2 regions of the Neomicrococcus lactis genome follow, and region 1 is predicted to be linked to the other one. Evidence: predicted binding sites of a transcription regulator. Region 1 holds the regulator's gene; the other holds the start of a gene.
What was found. The regulator LexA, encoded in region 1, represses DNA repair genes until DNA is damaged. The targets are predictions, from matches to a motif close to TCGAACANNTGTTCGA.
Positions count from the first base shown of each region.

Region 2: the regulator LexA is predicted to act here: its motif matches at 1,801-1,816, upstream of BKA12_RS10175 (HNH endonuclease signature motif containing protein).

Region 1 covers NZ_JACHBL010000001.1:1,210,143-1,218,425, reverse strand. Annotated here, with positions in the region: gene miaA (tRNA (adenosine(37)-N6)-dimethylallyltransferase MiaA) at 1-587, shown strand, start outside; gene dapF (diaminopimelate epimerase) at 584-1,537, shown strand; gene BKA12_RS05515 (class I SAM-dependent methyltransferase) at 1,560-2,174, opposite strand; gene hflX (GTPase HflX) at 2,575-4,212, shown strand; gene BKA12_RS05505 (ATP-dependent DNA helicase) at 4,209-6,236, shown strand; gene lexA (transcriptional repressor LexA) at 6,293-7,048, opposite strand; gene BKA12_RS05495 (LysM peptidoglycan-binding domain-containing protein) at 7,345-7,752, shown strand; gene BKA12_RS05490 (histidinol-phosphate transaminase) at 7,917-8,283, shown strand, end outside.
Region 2 covers NZ_JACHBL010000001.1:2,247,197-2,251,320, reverse strand. Annotated here, with positions in the region: gene BKA12_RS10180 (heavy metal translocating P-type ATPase) at 1-1,740, shown strand, start outside; gene BKA12_RS10175 (HNH endonuclease signature motif containing protein) at 1,935-3,437, shown strand; gene BKA12_RS12540 (hypothetical protein) at 3,799-3,933, shown strand; gene BKA12_RS10170 (alpha/beta fold hydrolase) at 4,057-4,124, shown strand, end outside.

The sequences.
Region 1 (8,283 bases):
GTGGCAAGCGGGCGATTCTGGTGGGTGGGTCGGGGCTGTATGTGCGCGCGGCGATCGACCATCTCGAATTCCCGCCCACCAACGCCGAGGTCAGAGCCACGCTGCAGGACCGGGCGACAGCCGAAGGTCTAGACGTACTGAAAGCCGAGCTGGCACAGGTGGATCCTGAATCAGCGAGCAGGCTGAGCGATGAACGCCGCATCATTCGTGCCCTTGAAGTCTTCCAACTGACGGGACGCCCATTCACCTCGTTCATGCCGCAGCGCGAATACTTGCGTGACACGGTTCAGATTGGCCTCGACATGGACCGCGCGGCACTGCACGAACGGCTGGCACTGCGCGTGCACCGCATGGCCGAGGCTGGGCTTCTGGACGAAGTCGAGCGGCTGGGAAAGCAAGGCCTGCGTGACGGCAAGACCGCGAGTCGCGCGATTGGCTACCAACAGTTCCTCTCGGTTTTGGACGGGGAGATGAGCGTGGATGCCGCCATCGAGTCCACGATCGTGGCGACACGGCAGTTTGCACGTCGTCAAGTGACCTGGTTCAAAGCGGACCCTCGGGTGACATGGCTAAACTTGGGCTCATGACTTCCGCTCCACAGCACGAACTGAACCAGCTCGCCGGTCTCGCTTTCGCGAAAGGCCACGGCACCGGAAACGACTTTGTGCTAGTGGATGATCCGCGCGGAGAAATCACGATCGGCGTATCCGCCGTCGCGGCGCTGTGCGATCGTCACCAAGGAATTGGCGGCGACGGGTTGATCCGCGCCGTGCGCTCTGACAGCATCCCCGAAGGCGCAGCCATCTTGTCAGCGGACGAGCGCGCCGAATGGTTCATGGATTACCGCAATGGCGACGGAAGTATCGCGGAAATGTGCGGCAACGGAGTCCGCGTTTTCGTCGACTTCCTCATCGCTCAGGGCCACGTCACGCTCGAACACGGCGACGCACTCACCATTGGTACCCGTGCCGGCGTGAAGCAGGTAGCCCGCACGGACAACGGCTACGCCGTGGACATGGGCCCCTGGGAATTCGTCTTCCCGGAGGCAGCCCAAGAGAAAGCCATCGACTCCCTCGTGCAGACGCGTGGCCTGGATGTGAACCGTCCGGCCCTGAGCGTCTCTATGGGCAACCCACACACCGTGGTGGCGCTGGCGGATGACGATGAACTCAAAGAGCTTGATCTCACACATATCCCTAGCGTGCGACCGGTCCCGCCGCAGGGCACGAACGTCGAGTTTGTGGTTCCTTCCGAGCCCCTTGTGACCGACGGCGTTGGCAACATTTCCATGCGTGTTCACGAGCGTGGCGTGGGGGAGACGCAGTCTTGTGGCACGGGCGCGTGCGCTGCCGTCGTGGCAACGCGTCGCTGGGCTGCCGGCGATGGCCCGGACCAGCATCAGGCCGATGAGTGGAACGTTCAGGTTCCCGGTGGAACCGTCGTGGTGAAGTTCATTCCGTCGCCGGACGGGCGCGAGCACGTTGAGCTCAGCGGTCCTGCGCAGATCGTCGCGCGCGGCGTGATCGCGGGCGCATAGCCGTCCCTTGAAGGGCGTGAAGCTACGCGTTTCGGAGCACGGAAATGATGCGGAATCCCTTGTCTGTCGTCAGACGATCCACGGTGAATGACATCCCGAGCGTCGTCGCGATCCACTGCTGCAAGGAATCGGATCCCAGGTTCTTCTGCACCACCAGGTAAGCGATTCCACCGACGCTCAGTCGAGGGAGCCACTGCAGCAAGATCGCGTGAAGCACTTCCTTGCCCACACGAATCGGGGGATTGGACCAGATCAGGTCGAAGGTTTCGTCAGCAGGCAAGTCTTCCGGCGAAAACACCTTCACCGAAGTCAGTCCCAAAGACGCCGCATTGTCAGCGGTCAGTTTTCGGGAACGCTCATTGACGTCCACCGCAAAGACGGTAGCCGAGGGAGACTCGAACGCCATGCGCAACGTCAGCGGACCCCATCCGCAACCAATGTCCAGGAAATGTCCGTCGGACGGCGGCTGAGGTGCGTGCTTGAGAAGGATCGCGGTGCCCTTATCCACTCCACCCGGAGAGAAGATGGCGTTCGAGGTCTGCACGGCAACCGAATGACCGCCACCGAGATCGGCAGTGATGGTGCGGCGTTTTTCCGGGGCGTTCGGTTGATCCGAGAAGTAATGTTCCTGACTCATAGCTGTTTCAGATTAGCCCACTTCGCCCCGCAGAGAGGGGCTGAGAGCGAACAGAATGAATGGACGCGTCTAGGACGGCAGTGATAGAATTTTCTCTATGATTTTGACTCAGCGCGTATTGATCCGCATCCGATTCGTAGGTTAGCGCGGCGCCGCAGTCATGTGCGCCGCATCCGGCGCCATCACTTTCCGCTCCATTTCGGGGCACAACTCACGGTTTTGCGTGGTTCTCATTGATAAACGAACACGCATCACTCGGGTTTCTCGCGGGCGTTGGACCTGCAAAAACTTGTCCACACATTTTTCTTAGACCCCTGCATTTCTCATTCATTCCCGGGCTGTCAACGGCTCTCGTGCCGCCCACGCCGGTATCCTGAAATGCAGCATCACAAAGGACCCCATGACCTCCCAAAATTCTTCTCAGAATTCTGATTCTCAGGCCGCGAATGAAGCGGCAGAGCGTTCAGAACGTGACATCCAAGCGGTCATTGACCGCATTTTGGCGAACGACGACGCAGCCCCGGTTTCGCACGAAGCCTTAGAGGGTGCGTCCGCGGAAGGCGACGACCGTGCACACGGATCCGCGTTGTCTCGCGGCCGTGCGCAGGCTCTGTCACACCTAGACCGCGAGCACTCCGAGTGGGACGGCGATCAGCAAGATCTTGCAGAGCGTCGTGCTTTGCGCCGTGTTGCCGGTCTGTCCACCGAACTCGAAGACGTTACCGAAGTCGAATACCGCCAGTTGCGCCTCGAGCGCGTGGTGCTTGCCGGTATTTGGTCTGATGGCACTGTTGAAGACGCTGAGAACTCGTTGCGCGAACTTGCGGCGCTGGCTGAAACGGCTGGCTCCGAGGTGCTCGACGGCGTGCTCCAGCGTCGAATGAAGCCAGATCCAAGCACGTTCATTGGTTCGGGCAAGGCTCAAGAGCTGCGCGAAATCGTGGCAGCCGAAGGCGCCGACACAGTGATCGTGGATTCGGAGCTGGCACCGTCCCAGCGACGCAGCTTGGAAGACATCGTCAAAGTGAAGGTCATTGACCGCACCGCGCTGATCCTGGATATCTTCGCCCAGCACGCTAAGAGTCGTGAAGGTCGAGCTCAAGTTGAGCTCGCACAGCTGGAATACCTCTTGCCACGTCTTCGTGGTTGGGGTGACTCCATGTCTCGTCAGGCTGGTGGCCGAGTAGGTGCTGCCGGCGGCGGCATCGGCTCACGTGGTCCTGGTGAAACCAAGATCGAGCTCGATCGCCGTCGTATTCGAACCCGCATGGCGAAGCTGCGCCGCGAAATTGCTGGCATGAAGCCTGCTCGCGAAGCCAAGCGTGCCAACCGTAAGCGAAACGACGTACCGTCAGTGGCGATCGCTGGATACACTAACGCCGGAAAGTCATCGGTGCTCAACCGCTTGACCAACGCTGGCGTGTTGGTGGAGAACGCGCTTTTTGCCACCCTGGATCCCACGGTGCGTCGGACGCAGACCGAAGACGGCATCGAGTACACGCTGACGGACACCGTCGGTTTCGTGCGTTCGTTGCCCACCCAGCTCGTGGAAGCTTTCCGGTCTACCCTCGAGGAAATCGGCGACGCGGACCTGATTCTGCACGTCGTGGACGGATCCCACCCGGATCCTGAAGGACAGATTCGGGCTGTGCGTGAGGTTCTTCGGGACATTGACGCGCAGAACATCCCTGAGATTATCGTGCTCAACAAGGCTGATGCCGCGGATCCATACGTGCTGGAACGCATCAAGAACCACGAGCCACGAACCATCGTGGTCTCTGCCCGCACGGGTTATGGCATCGACGAGCTGCTTCAGGTGGTTTCCGAGTCCATCCCGCGCCCTGGTGTGGAACTGGATTTGGTGATTCCTTACGATCGCGGAGATCTGGTCAGCAAGCTGCACTCGCAGTCCGCTGAGATTCTCTCGACGGAGCATTTGGCTGAAGGCACGCACATGAAGGTCAAGGTTCGTGAGGACCTGGCTGCGGATCTCGAGCAGTTTGTGGTGCCGCATGAATCGGGTGGCGCGCAGGCATGAATGAAGAGGAGCTGAACGGCGCTGAGCGCGTCGATGAATTGTTGAAGACTGCTGTCTCCAAAATGGGCGGTCAAGAACGTCCCGGCCAGCATGAGATGGCCCGCAAAGTGATTGAGTCCTTTGAACAAGGCGGTCACTTGCTGGTCCAGGCTGGAACGGGAACCGGAAAGTCTTTGGGGTACCTCGTGCCCTCGATTTATCACTCGCTCACCGCCGAGAAGCCCATTATCATTTCCACGGCAACGTTGGCGCTCCAAAGCCAGATTGTTGGTCGTGACTTGCCGCGGTTGCTTAAGCACTTGGAACCCGATCTTCCCCGCGAAGTAGACGCCGTGCTGCTCAAGGGCCGCTCCAACTACGTGTGCCAGCACAAGCTCGAAGGCGGTTATCCGGAAGAACCGGGCGACGCTTTGTTCGAGTGGGTGGACGGTGGCGCAGCCGCGCCTCATCAGGCGGCCTCACCCACCAGCCAGCTGGGTCAGGAAATTGTGCGCTTGCGAGAGTGGGCTGAGAACACGGACACCGGCGATCGCGACGAACTGATTCCGGGCGTCTCGGACAGGGCCTGGCGGCAAGTGTCGGTGAGCGCTCTTGAATGCCTCGGCGCGCAAAAGTGTCCAGTCGCCGAAGCCTGCTTCAGTGAAGTTGCACGTAAGAAGGCAGCTGAAGCGGACATCGTGGTGACCAACCACGCGTTGCTCGCGATCTCCGCTTTCGAAGGTCTGGCGGTCCTTCCCGAATTCGACACCGTCGTGATCGACGAAGCCCATGAGCTGCAGGACCGCGTCACCAACTCGGTGACCAAGCCACTGTCTGTCGCCACGATCGCCGCTGCCGCGAGTGCAGCCCGCAAGCACGCGAAGGTCATCGTGGAACCCTTGGAGCGCGCGAATCGTGCGTTTGAAGCTTCGGTCTCCAACGTCTCGGACGGCTTGCTGATTCGTGGCGTCACGGACGAGCAACGCGAAGCGCTCACGATGGTTCGTGAAGCCGCTCGCGTGGTCGCCTCGGATATCAAGATCGACGCGAACGCTGCGGATGGCGCCATGCAAATGGCAAAGTCGCAGGTCCTGTATGTCATTGAGCAAGCGGAACGCTTGTTGGAAGCGTCCCCACAGTACGACGTCGTCTGGGCGGCTCGTCCGCGCGAGTTTGTGCCCGGTAGTGGGTATCAGACCGCAGCGGAAGATTCGCCGGGGGTTCTGTACGTTGCCCCGCTGTCTGTTGGTATTCAGTTGCGCGAAGGACTGTTTGAGGACCGCACGGTGGTCCTCACCAGCGCGACTCTAGCGATCGGCGCTGCGTTCGATAACGCTGCCGGGAGCTTGGGGTTGCGAGGCGAGGGTGCGCCGTCGTGGTCTGGAATCGACGTGGGAAGCCCGTTCGACTACGCAAAACAAGGCGTCTTGTATGTCGCGAAGCATCTCGATGCGCCGACGCGCGATGTGAATCCGCGGACCTACGACGAAATCGAGCGCCTCATCAACGCCTCTGAGGGTGGAACGTTGGCGCTGTTCTCCTCGCGCCGCGCCGCCGACGAAGCCGCGGCCGAACTACGCAAGCGCGTGGACTACAAAATCTTGTGCCAAGGCGAATCAAGCATGAAAGCCCTTGTCGAAGAGTTCTCGGAGAACGAAGCGACGTGTCTTTTCGGCACCATGTCCTTGTGGCAAGGCGTTGACGTTCCGGGAACCTCATGCCGTTTAGTGATCATCGACCGCATTCCGTTCCCTCGACCTGACGAGCCGCTGATCAAGGCCCGTTCGCAAGATGTGGACCGTCGCGGTGGCAGCGGATTCATGGACGTCTCCGTCTCTAGCGCGGCCATCAAACTTGCGCAGGGCGCAGGACGACTCATCCGTTCATCTCACGATCGGGGAGTGGTGGCGATTTTGGACTCACGGTTGGTGAGTCGGCGCTATGGCGGCTTCATCAAGGCATCGCTTCCACCGATGTGGTCAACGACGGATCCGGATGTAGTGACCGGAGTGCTTAAACGACTAGCGGCTGCCGCTAAGAACTAGAAACTAGAACTTAGCAACAGCCGCTGTCCTCAGAGACAGAACTTTGGGGAAGAAGACTAGAGCGCTCGGAGAACTGACACGACGCGACCCATGATGGTGGCGTGATCGCCCAGGATCGGTTCGTAGTTGGTGTTTTGGGGCAAGAGCCAAGTGTGACCGTCGCGCTGGCGGAAGGTCTTGACGGTGGCTTCATCGTCCAGCAATGCAGCCACGATGTCGCCGTTGTTCGCCGAATTCTGGCGACGCACTACAACCCAGTCGCCGTCAGCGATAGCTGCGTCCACCATCGAGTCGCCAGCGACCTTCAGCATGAAAAGTTCGCCTTGGCCGGTCAGAGTGCGTGGCAAGAGCATGGTGTCTTCCACGGACTGCTCGGCAAGAATCGGGCCACCTGCCGCAATGCGGCCAACGAGGGGAACCTCAACCAGGTTGTCCTGAGCCAAAGCGGCAAGCTTCTCTTCGGCAGCAGACAGCGGGGCTGACGTCTCAGCGACGGGCGCTTCCTTGGCGAGAGCCTTTTGCTCAGCCGCCCACTTCTTGGCTTCAGCCTTATCGATTAGCAGCTCAATGGCACGGGGGCGGTTCGGGTCGCGGCGGAGCACTCCACGCTCTTCGAGCTGTGCCAACTGATACGTGACACTCGAAAGAGATGCGAGTCCGGAGGCGTCTCCGATTTCTCGCATGGTGGGCGGGTAGCTCTTTTCTTCCATGAGCCGATGAATGACATCAATGATCTGAAGCTGTCGGCTGGATAGGCCAGGAAAGTGCGCGTTGGCGCGCTCCTGGATCTTGGTCATGGTCCGTCGTGTCATGTTCTGGTCCCGTCTCTTTATCGCCAAACAACTCTTCGAATCCCGGCGAATATCCCCTTGAGATGCTGCTGATCTCTCATCCTCAGTTCTAAGTGTCAGAGCTGATCAGGACACTAGTTCTATCGGATTTCGTAAGACCAACCCTACGGCATCTGAAGGTAGCTATAAAAGATTTGTTCGAGCGTGTCTCGACATTCTTCGAAGATACGTGCTACAAATATACGAAGAAGTTCGAACCAGTCTTCGACACAAGGTCATCACTCGCCAAAGTGTTCGAAGGGATGAAAGGAAGAACAATGACTATCGCCGCAATTTCGTCTCCATTCCAGGTGACCGCTAGCCGTTCGTCATTCGCAGGATCTTCGAATGCCCGTCGCGCTCCTCGCGCATCCCAGCGGCACTTGCACCTCACGCGTCGTGGCCGTCTCGTCTTGATCGGCCTTCCGCTCATGCTGTTGGCTGCGGCTGTTCTGACCTTCGTTGGAATGTTCACCACGCCCGTCTTCGCAGGAACGGACGCTCCTTCGACGGTCGAGGCCGTCAAGGTGACTGTCATGGAAGGTGACTCCATGTGGAGCATCGCCAAGTCCGTATCTCCTAATCAGGATCCACGCACCACGATCGAGCAGATTCAAGAACTGAACTCCATCGACGGCAAGCACCTCAAGGCCGGCCAAGAGATTTTTGTTCCTGTTCACCCATAACGATTTCACCCATCAGGATCTAGCGATTTAGTCCAGGCGCAGGCAGCTTCGCGGCTGGACTGACGCTATTAGCGACTGAAATCACGGGCTGGAAGTCCAGATATGACGTCTTCCAATTCCGGCGTACCAAGACCGTTGCCTAGAATTGACGGGTGAGTCAGCCGATGGATCCTTTTGCCCAACTTCCTCTTCGCGACAATTTGCGAGGCCTTAAGCCGTATGGCGCGCCTCAGCTTGATGTCGTCAACATGCTGAACGTCAACGAAAATACTCATCCGCTTCCGGACGTTGTTCGTGACACGATTGCCGCCGACGTTCGCGAGGCCGCAGCCGGACTCAACCGTTACCCGGACCGCGAGTTCACCGAACTGCGCGAACGTCTTGCCCAGTATTTGGGCCACAATCTCACTGCAGCCGACATCTGGGCTGGCAACGGATCCAACGAGGTCCTGCAACACATTCTCCAAGCATTTGGTGGCCCGGGCCGTAGTGCCATGGGTTTCCCTCCCACCTACTCGATGTACCCGCTGT
Region 2 (4,124 bases), 1.0 Mb from region 1:
ATGACCGCTCACGCGCACTTTGGCATGGCCATGGACATGTCCGGTCACCAGCTGTACTTCGAGACCGCCGGCGTGATCACGACGTTCCTCTTGTTGGGACGTTATCTTGAGGCGCGCGCGAAGAGCCGTGCAGGTGATGCTTTGCGTGCTTTGCTAGATCTTGGTGCCAAGGAAGCCACGGTTGTGCGTGATGGCGCCGAAGTGCGAATTCCTGCTGCCTCGCTGGTTCCTGGCGACATGATTGTGGTTCGCCCGGGCGAGAAAATCGCGACGGACGGCTATGTGGTGGAGGGCAACTCTGCCGTGGATACGTCGCTCGTGACCGGCGAATCCGTGCCCGTCGAGGTGGGTCCAGATGACACCGTCACGGGTGCCACCATGAACACCTCGGGGCGTCTGTTGGTACGCGCTACGCGCGTTGGCGCGGATACGACGTTGGCCTCGATGGGTCGCCTCGTTTCCGAAGCGCAGTCTGGCAAGTCCAAGATCGCCCGTCTCGCGGACCGCATCTCCGGCATCTTCGTTCCCGTGGTCATCGGTATTGCTCTGCTGACCTTTGTGCTGTGGTGGATGATCGGCGGTCAGCTTGAACCGGCATTCGTGGCTGCAGTGTCCGTTCTGGTGATTGCATGCCCTTGTGCGCTGGGCCTGGCGACCCCTATCGGCCTTTTGGTGGGTACTGGCCGCGGCGCTCAGCTGGGCATTTTGATTCGCGGACCCGAGGTTCTTGAGGACACCCGCACCGTGAACACCGTCTTGCTGGACAAGACCGGCACCATCACCGAGGGCAAGCTATCCGTGTCTTCTGTGACCGCTTTTGGGGGTGCTTCCAAGGCGAAGCTCGTGGCCCTTGCGGCCGCTGCTGAGCAGGGATCTGAGCACCCGATCGCCACGGCCATCGTGGCGCACTCGCAGTCTTTGCGCGCTTCCGGCGAGCTCGAGGACTTCCCCACCCCGCAGACCTTCGAGTCATCCGCGGGCGGCGGGGTGAAGTCACGTGTTTTGACGCCTGCTCGTTGGCATTCGTCCGCTCCTGACGGAGTCGATGTTCTGGTGGGCCGGCCGTTGTTCTTGATGCAGCAAGGCATCATCTTCGGCAAGGATCAGCTGGAGTCCTTCACGCAAGCGCAGCAACACGGCGAGACCGTGGTTGCCATTGCCGTGAGCGGCAAGGCGCTGGGCTATGTCAGCTTGCAGGACACCATCAAGTCATCGTCGGCGGCTGCTATCGCCGAGCTCAAGGGAATGGGACTGCGTCCCGTGCTCTTGACGGGCGACAACCGTGCCGTGGCTGAAAAGGTTGCGGCCGAAGTGGGCATCTCCCCCGAGGACGTCTTTGCCGACGTCCTGCCTGAAGGCAAGGTTGAAGCCGTCAAGAAGCTTCAGTCGCAAGGTTCCGTGGTTGCCATGGTGGGTGACGGCGTCAACGACGCCCCCGCCCTTGCCAAGGCCGATCTCGGCATTGCCATGGGATCTGGAACCGACGTCGCCATCGAGGCCGCGGACATCACCTTGATGGGCAATAGCGTTGGCCAGGTTGGGCAGTCCATCGCGCTCTCCCGCAAGACGCTTTCGACCATCAAAACCAACCTGTTCTGGGCCTTTGCCTACAACACGCTGGGCATCCCGATCGCCGCCTTCGGGCTGCTCAACCCGATGATCGCCGGCGCCGCCATGGCTGCCAGCTCAGTTCTGGTGGTGCTGAATTCGCTTCGGCTGCGCAGTTTCGGGCGCAGCTAGGGCTCGCTTATACCTCACACTACGACGGCGAAGCTCTGTTTTTGCACACCCTGTTGATAACCGAATATCTCATCTATAACTGTGGGTGAAGGAAAAATACTTATCCACAAATTCGCGTATTTCGTGGTGCTTCGTTTGTATCTTCGATAGGATGGAGTTATCAATTCGATCCGGAGCCTACGGGGGCTGATCGCATGACCACCACGCCACTACTCCAACGAATGCTCACCTACTCAGGCTCTTTGCGGACTGAGTTCGACTCCCTCAGTGACACCCAGCTGACCACAATGAGTGACGATCAGTGGGCTGATTATGCCGACGCTGTCGAGGCCATATCCCGGTTTCTCACGCGATTTCAGGTTCATGCCGCTGCGGCGTTTGTTCGTGCGGTGCAGGACGCTGAAGCTGCTGGTGTGGGTACGCGATTGCGCACGAAAACCCCCGAAGAGCGTTTGGCTGAGCGGCTTGGCGTGACGAAGTCCGAGATCCGACGACGCGTGGCCCTGGCCGATGCGCTCCAATCCGGCACGGACGAATACGGTCAGGCTGTTGAGCCCAAGTACCCGGCAGTGGCCGAGTTATTCAACAGTGGTGGCACCAGCCTCTCGACCGCCTCAACGATGATCCGTGAGCTCGATAAGGCCACAGTCCTCTCCAACGCCACACCTGACTCGGATACAGCTCAGGTGAGGCGGGATATGGAAGCCGCTCTCGTGCAGGCGCAGCATCAAGGCGGAGCACCGTTAGTGACGACAGTGGGAAAGAACTGGTTGAACCGGTTGAACACCAAGAACGTGCAGCCAACATCGGAGCTGGCCAAGCAGTTTCAAGGACTCCACCTGATCGGCCGCAAATACGGGCTGAATCATGGCGAGTTCTATCTTGATGACGAGCAGTGGACGACCCTTGTCGCAGGCTCCTCCTTTGAAGCGAACCCACGCATTAAGACCACAAGCGGTGACAGCGGTGGATCGGACACGCTTTTCGACGACGCCGTTTCTCACCAAACCGACGACGACGGTGTCGCTGAGGAACTACGGGACACTCGTACTCGTCCGCAGAAGCTCGCGGACGGTCTCATGCGCACTATTCAAGCTGGTCTGTCCACGAACAAGCTCCCATGGAACGGTGGTTTACGCCCTCAAGTCATGGTCACCATCGATGTAGAGACCTTGCAGGGTCGGCTTGCTTCGGCGAGGACGTTCCAATCGCATTCGGCGCAGGTCGGACCGATCGATCCAGGACTCATCCGACGCATTGCTTGCAACGCAGACCTTTTGCCAATAGTTCTGAATGGTGAAGGACGAGTCCTCGACGTCGGCGCACCACAAAGACTCTTCACCACAGAGCAACGGAAGATCCTCTACGCAAGAGACCTCGGATGCACAGCACCCGGTTGCACGGTTCCGGCCGATGGTTGCGAAGCCCACCACGTCCAAGAATGGAGCAAAGACGGACCAACCACCATCGAAAACGGTGTCCTCGTCTGCCACTTCCACCACAAACTCGTCCACGACACCCCATGGAAGATCGACATGAGTAGAGGCGTACCCTACTGGGTTCCGCCGAAAGCCGTCGACCCAAACCAGAAACCACGACGGAACTACCACTTCCACCCCGAATTGGTCGGAGCTGACTCCGGCCAAAGCGCAGACACTGGCACGGCTGACGATGAGCCGCGCCACGAATTGAACTAGCCGCATCACCAAGAATTTTGTCCGGAAAACCACCGCAACCAAGGAGTCGTATTCCGCGCACGAACAGCACATCCATGCGCACAAAGAGGGCCGCCGAAAGGGGCTTATCCTGCCCGCGACAACAACTAGGAGATCCCTGCCTCCACATCCAGTGACGGCAGAGGAAACCTGTTGATCTTGAAAACTAAAGAGAAGGGCCCAACGCTAAACCACAGCGTTGGGCCAGAAGCCACGGTGTACCTGTCGAACTTCTTGATCAATTTCATTTGAGGTCTATACCTGATTGTGGATCTCAAAAGAGCTCGAAATTTGGGACAGAGATCCACTCATCAAAGTACTATTTCTGCAGTATTTTGATGCTATGAACACCACCGACATCGGCGTAACCCACCGCTTCGTTGATCTTCCCGGCCTCCGCATGCATGTCGCCGACGCTTTAGGACTCTATAAGTCCAGCTATGTGGGGCACGACTTCTCGGCACTGCTGCGTCAGTAGCTTTGTCTGGACTACCCGGACAGAATCAATAAATTTGTCTCGCTGGCAATTCCGCCGCTCGGCATCAAATCCACCATCAAGATGTTCCCGCCGATGATCAAGCACGGCTGGTTTGAATTCCTAATGCCGATTCTCGTTCTCACCCCATACCTGCTGCAGTCGGGCAATCAACCGCTAGCTTGGTACTTGTT